Regions from separate parts of the Streptomyces sp. JLBJ103 genome, predicted to be linked through region 3. Evidence: riboswitches for the same ligand, from Rfam matches in the RefSeq annotation. Region 3 holds a riboswitch; each other region holds the start of a gene.

Evidence for each region. Region 3 has a riboswitch for cyclic di-AMP ahead of AC4BEG_RS08265 (M23 family metallopeptidase). Riboswitches for the same ligand answer to the same signal wherever they lie in the genome.
Region 1: linked by a shared signal. The riboswitch ahead of AC4BEG_RS15520 (M23 family metallopeptidase) and the one ahead of AC4BEG_RS08265 (M23 family metallopeptidase) in region 3 are both predicted to bind cyclic di-AMP.
Region 2: linked by a shared signal. The riboswitch ahead of AC4BEG_RS02270 (transglycosylase family protein) and the one ahead of AC4BEG_RS08265 (M23 family metallopeptidase) in region 3 are both predicted to bind cyclic di-AMP.
Region 4: linked by a shared signal. The riboswitch ahead of AC4BEG_RS20575 (transglycosylase family protein) and the one ahead of AC4BEG_RS08265 (M23 family metallopeptidase) in region 3 are both predicted to bind cyclic di-AMP.

Annotation. Positions count from the first base shown of each region.
Region 1 covers NZ_CM177089.1:3,557,925-3,561,590, reverse strand. Annotated here, with positions in the region: gene AC4BEG_RS15525 (PP2C family protein-serine/threonine phosphatase) at 1-1,065, shown strand, start outside; cyclic di-AMP (ydaO/yuaA leader) riboswitch at 1,322-1,463, shown strand; gene AC4BEG_RS15520 (M23 family metallopeptidase) at 1,475-2,701, shown strand; gene AC4BEG_RS15515 (aldo/keto reductase) at 2,857-3,666, shown strand, end outside.
Region 2 covers NZ_CM177089.1:555,976-559,641, reverse strand. Annotated here, with positions in the region: gene AC4BEG_RS02285 (hypothetical protein) at 1-27, opposite strand, end outside; partial or broken gene AC4BEG_RS02280 (phosphoribosyltransferase) at 152-805, shown strand; gene AC4BEG_RS02275 (DUF1876 domain-containing protein) at 832-1,101, shown strand; gene AC4BEG_RS02270 (transglycosylase family protein) at 1,209-2,417, opposite strand; cyclic di-AMP (ydaO/yuaA leader) riboswitch at 2,423-2,599, opposite strand; gene AC4BEG_RS02265 (DUF4232 domain-containing protein) at 3,090-3,666, shown strand, end outside.
Region 3 covers NZ_CM177089.1:1,923,137-1,926,802, forward strand. Annotated here, with positions in the region: gene AC4BEG_RS08260 (GntR family transcriptional regulator) at 1-480, opposite strand, end outside; gene AC4BEG_RS08265 (M23 family metallopeptidase) at 710-1,495, opposite strand; cyclic di-AMP (ydaO/yuaA leader) riboswitch at 1,510-1,672, opposite strand; gene AC4BEG_RS08270 (M16 family metallopeptidase) at 1,889-3,271, opposite strand; gene AC4BEG_RS08275 (M16 family metallopeptidase) at 3,292-3,666, opposite strand, start outside.
Region 4 covers NZ_CM177089.1:4,656,710-4,660,375, reverse strand. Annotated here, with positions in the region: gene eno (phosphopyruvate hydratase) at 1-899, opposite strand, end outside; gene AC4BEG_RS20575 (transglycosylase family protein) at 1,169-1,855, opposite strand; cyclic di-AMP (ydaO/yuaA leader) riboswitch at 1,863-2,053, opposite strand; gene AC4BEG_RS20570 (transglycosylase family protein) at 2,307-3,362, opposite strand; gene AC4BEG_RS20565 (cytochrome P450 family protein) at 3,510-3,666, opposite strand, start outside.

The DNA of each region.
Region 1 (3,666 bases), 1.6 Mb from region 3:
GTCTTCGCCCTCGCCGCGGCGGTCGCGCTGGCCGAGCTGCACGGTGTGGACGACCCCAGGCAAGCCCTGGCCGAAATCCTCACCGTCGCGACCGTCACCCTGCTCGCGATCCTCATCAACCGCCTCGTACGCCGCAGCGACCGGCGGCTGGCCTCGGCGCGCGGCATCGCGGAGGCGGCTCAGCGCGCCGTCCTGCCCGTACCGCCCGCCCGGCTGGCAGGGCTGGACGTCGCGGCGCGTTATGTGGCCGCGGAGAAGTACGCCGCCATCGGCGGTGACCTGTACGCCGTGCAGGACACCCCGCACGGCGTACGTCTGGTCGTCGGCGACGTACGCGGCAAGGGGCTCCAGGCCGTCGAGTCGGTCGCGATCCTCATCGGCTCCTTCCGGGAGGCGGCGGAGCAGGAGACGACGCTGGAGGGGCTGGCGGGGCGGCTGGAGCGGGCGTTGCAGCGCGAGGGTGCGCGGCGGGCCGACCTCGAGGGGTTCGAAGGGTTCACCACGGCCGTACTGGCCGAGATCCCGCGCGGTGACTCGACGCTCCGGGTGATCAACCGTGGCCATCCGCCACCGCTGCTCCTGGAGGACGGGGAGGACGGGGAGGACGGCGAGGACGTCCGGCGCGGTCGGCCGGGCCAGAGCGGCGAGAGCGGTCGGAGCGGCCAAGGCGGCGGCTGCACGGTGCGCCGGGTGGACCCGGCGGCATCGGCGCTGCCGCTGGGGATGGGGGAGCTGGGCGGCTGGCCGGACCGGGTGACGGAGCTGCGCTTCGCCGAGGGCGCGACCCTGCTGCTCTTCACGGACGGGGTGACGGAGGCGCGTGACCGGGAGGGCGCCTTCTACGACCCGGAGGACCGGCTGCGCGGTCAGCGCTTCGGCGGCCCGGGGGAGCTGCTGGACGCGCTGGTGGCGGATGTCGAGCGGCACACGGGCGGCGGGACGTCGGACGACATGGCGCTGCTCGCGCTCCGCCGTCGCTCCACGGGGCCGGGCCGGGGGACCGGTAACGGCCAGGGCAACGGCGACGGTGAGGGACTCGTGAAGGGCCCTGGCCACGCTCCGTAGCCGTACATGCCCGCTGCGCATAACAATTGATGCACGATCAGCGCTTCCAGGGTTTTGCTGATCACGCCCCGGAGGGTTGACTCGCCCCCATCTGTCCAGGCTTGGTCGCAAAGTTCATGGCAAAGCTGCGTCGATTCCTCAGAACAGCTTGGAATCACATAGCGCTCTCTATTAACGTTCGATAACGCAGCGCGGTCGTCACAACCGTCGCCAGGACGGCACCGTGCGCCGTCGCCGAATCCCGTAACGCACAGCGGTAGCAGCACCACTGCACCACAAAAGCACCAAGGGAACCGGGGAACCACCACCTTGGGGTGAATCGGGTCGAACCTGACCCGTAGGAGACCTTCCTGCTCCGAACCCGTCAGCTAACCCGGTAGGCGAGAGGGAAGGAAAGGAGTGCGCCCCCGTGGCGTCCAACAGGTCTGTCCTGGACGAGGCTCCATACCGTGCGCCGGGCTTCGGTCCCGGCTCCGCCACCGCCTATGGCCCCGGGTTCGATGCCAGGGGAGGCACGAGGCCCGGTGGCGGATTCGCCACCGAGGGGGACTTCGCTGCCGACGGTGACCGCGCGGAGTACGCGGTGGACGACGTCGACGGCCCGGCGGGTCCGGATTTCGACGCCGAGACCTGGGAGGAGTGGAACCCCACCGAGGAGTCCGTCTCCCTGCGCGGCCGGCACCGCGTGGTGAAGCAGCGGGGCGGGACCATGGCGCGCAGCGGCGCCGTCCTCGGCGTCGGTGTCATCGCGGCGGTCGGCGCGGGCGGGATGGCGAGCGCCAAGGACCGCCCGGCGGCCCCCATATCCATGCCCGACCTCGCCCATGTCGCCAACGCGGTCGAGGACAAGCTCCCGGACGCCAAGGACATTCCCGGCATCGGTTCGCTGGTCTCCGACGACGGCGATTCCGCGACCACCAGCGCGGCTCCCCTCTCCCAGGCCGGACTGACCACCCAGGACGAGGCGAGCGGCACCACCGACGCCGGTGAGGCGCTGCGCGCCCGCATCCTCCAGCAGGCCGAGAACCAGCAGACCGCCGCCGACGAGGACGAGCGGACCGCGGCCGCGAAGGCCGCCGCCGCGAAGGCCAAGGCCGCCGCCCAGCAGGCCGCGGACAAGGCCGCCAAGGAAGCGGCGGAGCAGAAGGCCAAGGCCGCCGCGGCGAAGAAGGAAGCGGAGCGCAAGGCCAGGGAGGCCGCCGAGCGCAAGGCCGAGGCCGAGCGCCGCGCCAAGCTGGCCGCCGCGTACACCCTCCCCGTCGCCTCCTACACCCTCACCGCGGGTTTCGGCCAGGCCGGCGACATGTGGTCCGCCGACCACACCGGCCAGGACTTCGCCGCCCCGACCGGCACCCCCGCCAAGGCGGTGCACAGCGGCACCATCACCCAGGCGGGCTGGGCCGGTTCGTACGGCTACCGCATCGTGCTCAAGCTCGATGACGGCACCGAGATCTGGTACTGCCACCTGTCGTCCATGGTGGTCACCTCGGGCAAGGTGAGCACCGGTGATGTGATCGGCCGTGTCGGCGCCACCGGCAATGTGACCGGTCCGCACCTCCACCTCGAGGTGCGCCCCGGCGGCGGCTCCCCGATCGACCCGATGCCCTGGCTGCGCGACCACGGCCTGACCCCCTGATACCCCCGCTCTCCCGATACTCCGGCGGCCCTGGCGCTCTCTCCCCCCTTGACGCCAGGGCCGCCGGTTTGTGTGCGGAACGTCGGGGAGCGCCCGGAACCCCCGGCACCTCCGCCCCCGGAACAAGGCCACCCGCAAGGGCGTTGAAGCAACGCATGGCTGACAACAAGCAGAAGATCGGTGACCTTTCCGTCTCCCCGCTCTCCCTCGGCGGGAACGTCTTCGGCTGGACCGCGGACGAGGCCGAGTCCTTCACGGTGCTCGACGCCTACACCGCGGCGGGCGGCAACTTCATCGACACGGCCGATGTCTACTCGGTCTGGGCGCCCGGCAATCAGGGCGGGGAGTCGGAGACCGTCCTCGGCAACTGGTTCGCCTCCCGCGGCAACCGCTCCGACATCGTCCTCGCCACCAAGGTCGGCGCCGGCCGCCCGAAGCCCCGCGGACTGTCCCCGGCCGCCATCAGGTCCGGTATCGAGGACTCCCTCCGGCGTCTGCGCACCGACTACATCGACCTCTACTACACCCACTACGACGACCCGTCGGTGTCGGTGGAGGAGATCGCCACCACCCTGGACGCACTGGTCCGGGAGGGCAAGGTCCGCGAGATCGGGGCCTCCAATATCAGCGCCGAGCGGCTCGACTCCTTCCTGACCTTCTCCGCCCAGGAGGGCCTGGCCCGTTACGCCGCCCTCCAGCCCCACTACAACCTGGTCTCACGCGACACCTTCGAAGGCGAGCTCGCCGACGTGGTCACCCGCCACGGTGTGGCGACCGTCCCCTATTACGCGCTGGCCACCGGTTTCCTCACCGGCAAGTACCGCCCCGGCATCACGGTCGACAGCTCGCGCTCCACGGGCGCGGCCAAGCACTTGGAGACGGAGCGCGGGAGGAAGGTCCTCGCCGCCCTCGACGAGGTCGCCGCGCACCACGGCGCCGAGCTCGCCACGGTCGCCCTCGCCTGG
Region 2 (3,666 bases), 1.4 Mb from region 3:
CGTGCCCGGATGCGTCGTGTTCCTCATACCTCCAGGGTGCCTCCGGGGCGCGGAATACGCCCTGGAAGCCCGCGCGGCCGGTGCCGCCCGTTTGCGGCCCGGGGCAATGTCGGCTTGATTCGAAGGAGAGCCTTTGTGCCGGGGGTGAGCGATGATCTTCAGCGACCGCGTGGACGCCGGGCGGCGCCTCGCCGAGGCGCTGCGGCCGCTGCGCGACGAGCGGCCCGTGGTACTGGGGCTGCCCCGGGGCGGGGTGCCGGTGGCTTTCGAGGTCGCCCAGGCTCTCGGGGCCCCGCTGGACGTGATCATCGTCCGCAAGCTCGGCGTCCCCTACCACCGTGAGCTGGGCTTCGGCGCCATCGGCGAGGGCGGTGTGCGGGTGGTGCACGAGGCGATCATCCGGATGAGCCGGATCGGTGAGGAGGACCTCCAGGAGGTGGAGCGGACCGAGCAGGCGGAGCTGGTCCGCCAGGCCCGGCGGTTCCGCCGGGGGCGGCCGCGGATAGCGGTCGAGGGCCGGACGGTGATCGTCGTGGACGACGGGATCGCGACCGGGGCCACCGCGCGCGCGGCCTGCCGGGTGGCACGGGCGCAGGGGGCGGCCCGGGTCGTCCTGGCCGTCCCGGTGGCGCCGCCGGACGCGGTCGCGTCGCTGCGCGAGGACGCGGACGAGGTGGTGTGCCTGTCCACACCGCCGGAGTTCTCCGCGGTCGGCGAGTGGTACCAGGACTTCTCGCAGACCGGGGACGCCGAGGTCGTGGAGCTGCTGTCCCACTCGACCGGAGAGACCGGGGAGGCGCATCCTGGAGGGTGAGGTAGGAGGTGATCGCGATGGAGACGATCGTGGGATGCGACGTACAGATGGAATTCCGTGAGGTCGGCCCGCTGACCGAGGCGGTGGTCCGGCTGAGGATGCACGACGGCACCGAGATGCTGGCCCAGGGCCGCGCCAACCGCAACCCCGACGACCCGGCACAGCCGAGGGTCGGCGAGGAGATCGCGGCGGCGAGGGCGCTGAGCAACCTCGCCCACCGGCTGATCGGCAAGGCGGGCGGCGACATCGAGGAAGTCACACACACCAAGGCTCATCTGACGATGTAGGCCGCGGGGAAGCGGTGCCGTGGGGGAGATGCTGGGCTGCCCGGGCGGTGCACCGCCCGGGCAACCCGCTCGGCATGTGCCGGGCCGGTCAGATGGAGGCGCCCTTCTCAGATGGAGACGCCCTTCGACCGCAGATAGCTCAGCGGATTGACGTCCGAACCGTAGTCGGGACCGGTGCGCACCTCGAAGTGCACATGCGGTCCCGTGCTGTTGCCGGTCGAACCGGAGCTGCCTATCTTCTGGCCGCCCTTGACCGACTGGCCGACGTGGACCGAGAGCGCCGACATGTGCGCGTACTGGCTGTACATGCCGTCGGAGTGGCGCAGGACGACCTGGTAGCCGTACGCCCCGCCCCAGCCCGCCGCGACCACCTCGGCCGGGCCCACCGCCCGCACCTGGGTGCCCGCCGGCACGGGGAAGTCGGCGCCGGTGTGGTGGCCGCTGGACCAGTTGCCGGGCACCCCGTAGGCGGTGCCCACGTGGGTGCTGGCGACCGGTGTGGTGAAGGAGGAGGAACGGGTGGCGGTGTCCTGCCGCCCCTGCCCGGTGCCGGGGCTGGTGGCCCGCTGGGCGTCGGCGCCCGTCCTCGGCTTGGCCTGCGGGGCCCGGTCCTGTCCGCCCTGGGCATCGGTGTCGAGGGTGAGCCGCTGGCCGGGGAGGATCAGATTGGGGTCGTCGCCGATGGTCCGGCGGTTGGCGTCGTAGAGCGCCGACCATCCGCCGTCGACGTGCTCGGCACCGGCGATCCGGGAGAGGGTGTCACCCCCGGCCACGGTGTACGAGTCCGACCGCGGTGTGGCCTTGGTGGTGGCCTTGGGCGCGGCCTTCGGGGCAGCCTCGGGGGTGGCCTTCGGCGTCGACTTGGGCGCCGCCTTCGGGGTCTGCGCTCCGGAACCGCTGGAGCCGCCGGAGCCGGTCGAGACGTCCGGGGCCGGTCCGCCGCGCGTCAGCCCGGCCTTCACCGAGCAGACCGGCCAGGCGGTGGGGCCTTGGCTCGCGAGGACCTTCTGGGCCACGGTGATCTGCTCGGCCTTGGTGGCCAGGTCGGCCCGCGCGGCGTAGGAGCCGCCGCCGTATGCCTGCCAGGTGCTCTGGGAGAACTGGAGACCGCCGTAGTAGCCGTTTCCGGTGTTGATGCTCCAGTTGTTGCCGGACTCGCACTCCGCCACTTTGTCCCAGGTGTCGACGGAGGCGGCGTTCGCCTGGCCGACGCCGATGAGCGGCAGGGCCACTCCGGCGCCGCCCGCGGTGAACGCGAGTTGGGCGCGGGAGACGCGGCGAGGCTTAGGCCGGCGGTGACGTCCGCGTGCAGCCATTGAGCTCTTCCTCTCCTACGCCTGCGAGGTGAGCTGTCGGGTTCGGGCTGGAGTTGCCCGGCCGCACGCACGCGGCGCCATGGCCCCGTGGTGCGTCTTCACCCCAAGCCGTACCGCGTGGTCGCGCGGTACGGCGCCTACCTGGTTCCCCCGCTCCTGCCGTGACAGGTCGTCGTGTCACCCCTCAGCCGACGGCAGGACTCGGCGCTCCGGCGGAGGAGGCCCGCGCATGGAATGCGACGAGAGCCGCACAGTAAACACATCGATTTGGTCACGACAAGGTCTCGGTGTGTTGAGCAGGGCACCGGCCTCCGGACCCCTCACCCGGTGTCACTCTGTGCGTCGGATCTCCTTCGGAGAGCGAGACCGTTTTTTTCCGAATGAGTGTCAGAAACGTTACGACACCAAGGAATCCGTTGCCGTTGGTGATCTTTCCCTGGAAATCGATCAATTGGCGGATTCTGCTGTGACCTGCGTCACTGCATTTCCGATTCGACCGATTATGGCGAGATGTGCGCTATGCGGAATTTCTTGAAGAATGCAGCCAATGTGCCGGGTGACATAACGGAGTCAAAGCGGGGAAGGGTGAGCCAAGGGGGATGGACGGGAAGCATCGGGGCACGCGCCCTCGCGGTCGGTGCCCCGCCGATGGCTGACCTGGGGAGGTCACTCATGGCACAACGGCACGGCACGGCAGCACGGCGTACCACCACGGCCCGCTCCCGGCCACTGGTCCTGTCCGCGCTGCTCATGGGCGCGCTGGCCACGGCCACGGGGTGCGGCACCGACTCCGGCGCGGGGGCCTGGGCAGGCTCCGACGCCTCCGGTGCCGCCCGCACGTCGGACGCGGCGGGCGCCCCGCGTTCCTCGGACGCGTCGCGCGCCCCGCGTTCCTCGGACGGGTCCCAGGGCGCCGCCGCTCCGCGTGACCGCTCCGCGCCGTCCCGCGCCCGGTCCGCCACGGACGCCGACGCCCCGGCCGTGCGCCGCATCTGCTCCACACAAGCGCTGAAGCTGACCGTGGGCCGCAAGGACGTGGGCGCGGGCAATGTGTATCTGCCGCTGGTCCTGACCAACACCTCGACCTCGGCCTGCACCCTCACCGGATTCCCCGGGGTGTCCCTGCTCGACGCCGACGGCGCCCGCATAGGCGCCCCCGCCGTCCGGCGGGGCCCCTCGCACTCCACCGTCTCCCTGCCGCCGGGCGGCAGCGCCTCGGCGGTCCTGCACACCCTCAACGAGGGCGTGA
Region 3 (3,666 bases):
CTGGACCAGCAGCGCGGCCAGGCTCGGACTGTCCGACGCCTGGGCGAGCGTCTCGTGGAACCAGTCGTCCAGCGGCCGCAGTTCACCGAGGGAGCCGCGGCGGGCCCGCTCCTGCCCGAGCCGGACCAGACCGCGCAGCACCTTCAGATGGGCCTCGGTGCGGCGCTGGGCGGCGCGGGCGGCGCCCAGCGGCTCCAGCAGCCCGCGGATGTCGAGGAGGTCGGCCGCCTCCCGCTCGGAGGGCTGGGCGACACAGGCGCCCGCGTGGCGCCGGGTGGTCACGAACCCCTCGGACTCCAGGGTGCGCAGGGCCTCCCGCACGGGCACCCGCGAGACGCCGTAACGACGGGCGAGCAGTTCCTCGGTGAGCCGGCTGCCGGGCGGATGGACACCGGAGACGATGTCGTCGCGAATCGCCGCGCACACCGCGTGCGCCGAAATCCGCCGACCACCCGGAATCGCGGCCGCATCCCCGGTCACTTCCGGTCCCCCCACTGTCGAACCTCCGCCTTAATCCCAGCGAAACGCACCCGATTGCCGGGCGTTCGACAACTCTATTCCAAACCGAGGGAATTTCCGATGGCGGACCGGAATTCATGGATATTTTTGGTCAGTCGGGCGGGTTGCGCATGCCGAAGGCCCCGTCCGGTCCGGCGGACGGGGCCTTGGCACGGTCTGGTGCGCGGAGGGTGTCCTCGCGCGGGGTGGGTCAGACGTTGACGCCGTGGGAGCGCAGATACGCCACGGGGTCGATGTCCGAGCCGTAGTCGGGGCTGGTGCGCGCCTCGAAGTGCAGATGCGGTCCGGTGACGTTGCCGGTGGCGCCCGAGAGGCCGATCTGCTGGCCCGGGGTAACCGACTGGCCGACCGAGACGTTGATCGAGGACAGGTGGCCGTACTGGGTGTACGTGCCGTCCTTCATCTTGATGACGATGTTGTTGCCGTAGGAGCCGCCCCAGCCCGCCTCGACGACCTCACCGGAGCCGACCGCGTGCACCGAGGTGCCCGAGGCGGCGTGGAAGTCGATCCCGGTGTGGCTGCCGGAGGACCACAGACCGCTGGACGCCTTGTAGGCGGTGGAGACGTAGGAGCCCGAGATCGGCGCGACGAAGGTGTTGAGGCGCTTGCGCTCGGCCTCGCGCGCGGCGCGCTCCTTGGCCTCGCGCTCCGCCTTGGCCTTCTTCGCGGCCGCCTCGGCCTTCCTGGCGGCCTCCTGACGGGCGATGGTCTCGGCCCGCGCCTTGGCCGCGGCCTCCGCGGCGGCGGTCTCCTGGGACTGCGCCTGGGCCTGGATCTGGTCGGCCAGTCCCTCATCGATCACGATCGCCTGCTGCAACCCGGTCTGCTCGGGAGCTGGCTCCTCGGCGGCGAGGGCGGGACCGGCGATACCGGCGACCACACCCGAGGCGACGGTGGTGACTCCCGCGATGTTCGCGCCGGTGCGGACGGACCGTCGGGGACGGCGGTGCTTCCCGGTGGCACGGGTGAACGCCATGCTGTGGCGCACTCCTTTCCTTCCTTCTCGCCTACCGGGTTAGCTGACGGGTTCGGAGCAGGAAGGTCTCCTACGGACCCCTCGCCCCGAAGGACAAGGCGCCCGATTCACCCCAGGGGACTTTGGGTCCCCGGCTCCCCTGGCTCGCGCCGTACGGGGACTCGGCGATGGCTGCTCGTGCCGCGGGCGCGGCGTGCGGATGGCGAACAGCCGGACTGACGCTAAACGGGCCGTCTTTCGATCACCAAACAGATCCGGATTTTTGTTGCCCTCCCCACAAACCAAACAGCCAACCTCCCTATAAAACGGGCATTCGGAAGGACCCTGACATCGCACACGATGCCAGGGTCCTTCCGCTGACGGCCCGTTGGACGGCCGGAGGTCCTGCCGGGGTCAGCCCGAGACGACGCTCACCTCACCGATGCCTAGCGCGCGGACCGGCTCCTCGATCTCCGAGGCGTCCCCGACCAGCACCGTGACCAGCCGGTCCGCCGGGAAGGCACTCACCACCGCGGCGGTGGCCTCCACTGTCCCGGCCTCGGCGAGCCGGGCGTACAACTGCGCCTGGAAATCGTCCGGAAGATGCTGCTCGACCTGATCGGCGAGGGTGCCCGCGACCGCGGCCGCGGTCTCGTACTTCAACGGGGCGACGCCTACGAGGTTCTGCACGGCGACATCCCGCTCGGCGTCCGTCAGCCCCTCCTCCTTCACGCCGCGCAGCACCTTCCAGAGGTCCTCCAGCGCCGGGCCGGTGACCTCGGTGGCCACCGAGCCGCTGATCGCCAGCATCGCGGCGCCCGTGGACCCGCCGGACGGCGAGGAGGCCGTGGAGCGCAGCACCTGGCAGAAGGAGCGCACCCCGTAGGTGTAGCCCTTCTCCTCGCGCAGCACGCGGTCGAGCCGGGAGGTGAGGGTGCCGCCCAGGCAGTAGGTGCCCAGCACCTGGGCGGGCCAGACGCGGTCGTGGCGGTCGGCGCCGATCCGGCCGAGCAGCAGCTGGGTCTGGACCGCGCCGGGCCGGTCGACGATCACCACCCGGCCGGTGTCGTCGGCCACGATCGGCGGGACCGGCCGGGGCGCGGCCGGTCCGCCCGTCCAGGCGCCGAGGGTGTCGGCGAGGGCCTGATCGAGGTCGACCCCGCTGAGGTCGCCGACCACGACCGCGGTCGCGGTGGACGGGCGGACATGCGCCTCGTAGAAGGCCCGCACCGCCGCGGCGTCGATGCCCTCGACGGTCTCCTCGGTGCCCTGGCGGGGCCGGGACATCCGCGACTCGGCCGGGAACAGCTCCTTGGACAGCGCCATGGAGGCGCGGCGGGCCGGGTTGGCCAGCTCGTGCGGGATCTCGTCCAGCCGATTGCGCACCAGCCGCTCGACCTCGCTGTCGGGGAAGGCGGGGGCGCGCAGCGCGTCGGCGAGCAGCCCCAGCGCCTTGGGCAGCCGGGAGACCGGGACCTCCAGGGAGACCCGCACGCCCGGGTGGTCGGCATGGGCGTCCAGGGTGGCGCCACAGCGCTCGAGCTCGGCGGCGAACTCCTCGGCGTCGTGCTTGTCGGTGCCCTCCGACAGGGCGCGCGCCATGATCGTGGCCACTCCGTCGAGCCCGGCGGGCTCGGCGTCCAGCGGGGCGTCCAGATTGACCTCGACGGCCACGACCTGCTGGCCGGGGCGGTGGCAGCGCAGCACCGTGAGCCCGTTGGACAGCTCCCCGCGCTCGGGGGCGGGGAACGCCCACGGCCTGGGGGCGCCGCCGGTCGGCTGCGGGTGGAAGGTCATGGTCGCGGTGACGGCGTCGCTCACTGGGCCGCCTCCCCTTCTGCGTCGGTGTCGTCGGCGGCGTCATCTGCGGACTCGGCGCCCTGGACGGGCTCGTAGACCAGCACGGCGCGGTTGTCCGGCCGCAGCCGCGCGGCGGCCACGGCCCGCACCTCCTCGGGGGTGATGTCGAGCACCCGCTCCACGGCGGTCAGCGCCAGCTGCGGATCGCCGAACAGCACGGCGAAGCGGCACAGCTCGTCGGCCCGGCCGCCCACGGTGGCCAGCCGGTCCAGCCACTCACGCTCGATCTGCGCCTGGGCGCGCTCCATCTCCTGGGGGGTCGGCCCCTCTTCGGCGAAGCGGGCCAGCTCCTCGTCGACCGCCGCCTCGATGGCGGGCACTTCGACACCGCC
Region 4 (3,666 bases), 2.7 Mb from region 3:
TGGTCGGTGATGGTCTTCCAGCCCTCCCAGTCCTCCTCGTTCAGCGGGTCCTCGATGGAGACCAGCGGGTACGCGGCGACCAGGTCGGCGTAGTAGGAGGTCATCTCGGCGGCGCTGCGGGACTTGCCCTCGAACTCGTAGGAGCCGTCCTTGTAGAACTCGGTGGCGGCCACGTCGAGCGCCAGCGCGATGTCCTGGCCCGGCTGGTAGCCGGCCTTCTTGATCGCCTCGACGATCAGGTCCAGGGCCTCGCGGTTGGAGTCGAGGTTCGGCGCGAAGCCGCCCTCGTCGCCGAGGCCGGTGGACAGGCCCCGCTCCTTCAGCACCGACTTCAGGGTGTGGTAGACCTCGGCGCCCCAGCGCAGGGCCTCGGAGAAGGACTCCGCGCCGATTGGAGCGATCATGAACTCCTGGATGTCCACGTTGGAGTCGGCGTGCGAGCCGCCGTTGAGGATGTTCATCATCGGGACCGGCAGCAGGTGGGCGTTGGGGCCGCCCAGGTACCGGAAGAGCGGAAGGTCGGACGCCTCGGAGGCGGCGTGCGCGACAGCGAGGGAGACACCGAGGATGGCGTTGGCACCGAGCGAGGACTTGTCCGGGGTGGCGTCCAGGTCGAACATCGCCTGGTCGATCAGGCGCTGCTCGGTGGCGTCGTAGCCGACGAGCTCGGGACCGATCTGCTCGATGACGGCGAGGACGGCCTTCTCCACGCCCTTGCCGTTGTAGCGGTTCTTGTCGCCGTCTCGGAGCTCGAGGGCCTCGAAGGCTCCGGTGGAGGCACCGGACGGAACGGCGGCACGGCCCGTGCTGCCGTCGTCGAGGCCGACCTCGACCTCGACCGTGGGGTTGCCTCGCGAGTCGAGGATCTCGCGAGCTACGACGACGTCGATGGACGGCACGAGGTTCTCCTTCGTATGTGTCTGCGGTAGCAGCACGAGCCTAACCGGACCGGAGGGCTGCACCCCCCGTTGCTCGTCCCGCGAGACAGGACGTGGCACAAAAAGGCAGATTTAGACGCGGATATCTGCATTTTCCATCAACCGATGAGCCCCGGCCGGGACACACCGCGGGGCGGCGCGCCCGGCCGGGGCTCGTGGTCGACGCGTGATCGACGGGACCCGACTCCGGCCCGTTCGGCCGGACCGGGGTCAGCTCAGCCGGACCGGGGTCAGCTCAGGTGGAGCTGCTGGCCCGGGTAGATCAGGTCGGCCTGCTCGATGATGTCCTTGTTCAGCTCGAAGAGCTTCTGCCAGCCGCCCTCGACCTTCTCGGCCTCGGCGATCTTGCCCAGGGTGTCACCGGCCTTGACCTTGTACTCGCCGTCGCCCTTCTTCACCGGCCCACGGGTCTCGTGGCGCGCGGCGCGGTCGGGCTCGGAGCGGGTCTCGGCCTTCGGCTGCGCGGGCTTGGGCTGCGCGGGCTTGGGCGCCGGGGCCTGCGACTCCTGCTGACCGGAGCCCGAGAAACCCGAGCCGGACGGGGTGCCGCCGGTGGTCAGACCCGTACCGCAGACCGGCCAGGCCCCCTTGCCCTGGCTGCCGAGAACCTTCTCGGCAATCTGTATCTGCTGGTCCTTGGTGGCCTTGTCGGCCGTGGGGGCGAACGAGGTGCCGCCGTAGGCGGCCCAGGTGGAGCTCGAGAACTGGAGTCCGCCGTAGTAGCCGTTACCGGTGTTGATGGACCAGTTGCCGCCGGACTCGCACTGCGCGACCTTGTCCCACTGGGCAGTGGTGGCGGCGGAGGCGGAGGTGGCCCCGAGGAGCGGGGCGGCCACGGCGGCGCCCGCGAGACCGGCGAGCGCGGCGATACGGGTGGCCTTGGACGGGCGGCGGTGCTTGCCGTTGGACTTGAGCATCGTTGGTTCGTTTCCTCACCGACGCCTACGAGGTGAGCTGTCGGGTTCGGACGTGAGTTGCCCGGCCGTTCACAAACGATCGACGAACGATCGACGATCGATCGCGCCCGGCTTCACCCCAAGCCGACGAGCCCGTGTCCACAGGCCATTCGGCACCTACCTTGGGTCCCCCGCTCCTGCCTTCGGCGCTGACGCGTCGGTTCCCCCCGACCGCCGGCAGGACTCGGCGTGACGATCGACGGTGCCCGCGGTGGCGAGCGGAAAGACGGTAATCACACCCACCGAGAAGGTTCAAACACCCCATTCACAGCGAGAGCTGCTGTAACTGATCTCACCCGGCCCACATCTACGCAGGTGGGACCGGGTGAGGAGAATCGGGCAGGGGGTGCGCTCCGGATTTTGCGACGAGATCTATATCTCATCGGAGCCAGATCGGGCAATTCACCCCGAACTACCGCCCCTTGGCGCTGAGATCCAGTCGCTGACCGGGGACGATCAGATCCGGATTGTCCCCGATGAGGCTTTCGTTGCCTTTGTAGAGGCCGTGCCAGCCGGTCGCGAGGTCCTGGCGCTCGGCGATGCCTGAAAGGCTGTCACCGGGCCGCACGGTGTAGCCGTCGTCCGAGGGCTCCTCGGCGCGGTCCGCGCCGTCCCGCGAGGCATGCCGTCCGGAGGGCCGCCGGGTCTCCTTGCCGCTGTCTCCCTCGTCCGGGTCCGCGGAGCCGCGGTGGCGTCCGGTGGGCGTGGGGTCGGCGCTCTCGTCCGGGGACTCCTCGCCCGGGGAATCCGAGGCGTCCGGAGACTCCGGGATGTCCGTGGAGTCGGCGCCCTTCGTGTGCGACGGGGAGGGCGACTGGGAGTCGGCGCCCTCTCCGCTGGGCGAGTCGGACGGGGAGGGCTTTCCGCGCTCCTCGTCCTGGCCGGGTGTCCGGCGCTGGTCGTCCGAAGAGCCGGAGGAGTCCGACGCGGCGCCGCGGTCCTCGGCGACGTCACCACGGTCCCCGGCGGAGTCACCGCGGTCCTCGGACGAGGAGCCGTCGCGCTCGCGGTCCTCCCCGTCGTTCCCGACGTCCCCGCGCTGACCGACGGACGGGGGCTGGGTGAAGCCGGGGTTCACCTCGGGGGCGTCACCACCGTCGGCGAGTCCCGCGTTCACCCCGCAGCTGGGCCAGGCGTCCGGGCCGCGGTCGTCCAGGATCGACTGGGCCACGGATATCTGCTGGGAGCGGCTGGCCAGATCGGGGCGCGGGGCGTAGGCGGTACCGCCGTAGCTCTTCCACATGTCCAGGGTGAGCTGGAGGCCGCCGTAGAAGCCGTTGCCCTCGTTGGCGCTCCACATCCCGCCGCTCTCGCACTCGGCGACCTTGTCCCAGGTGGCGGTGGAGGCGGCCTGGGCGCCACTGGCCCCGAAGAGGGGGATGGCGAGCCCGGCACCCGTTACGCCCGCCGCGACGACGATGGCCGGAGCCTGACGGGGGCGGCGGTGTCGACCGTTCCCGGAACGCATGTGGTGGCCTCTCGTGTCGGCGGCTGAGTTGTCGGTTGAACATAGCGACGGCACCCGATCATCACAAGCCGATGTATCCCAGGTCACGCCCCGGTCACGCCGCTGATCATTCGTCACTTATGTCGCCCGGCACGGGCCTTCGGCGGTTCAGCGGCCCGGGGAATTCCAGGTCACCGGAAGGGTGCGCAGTCCGCGCATGATCAGCCCACCGCGCCACCGCAGATCATCCGAATCCACCGCAAGCCGGATATCGGGCAGCCGCCGCAGCAGGGTGCCGATCGCGGTCTGCGCCTCCAGCCGGGCG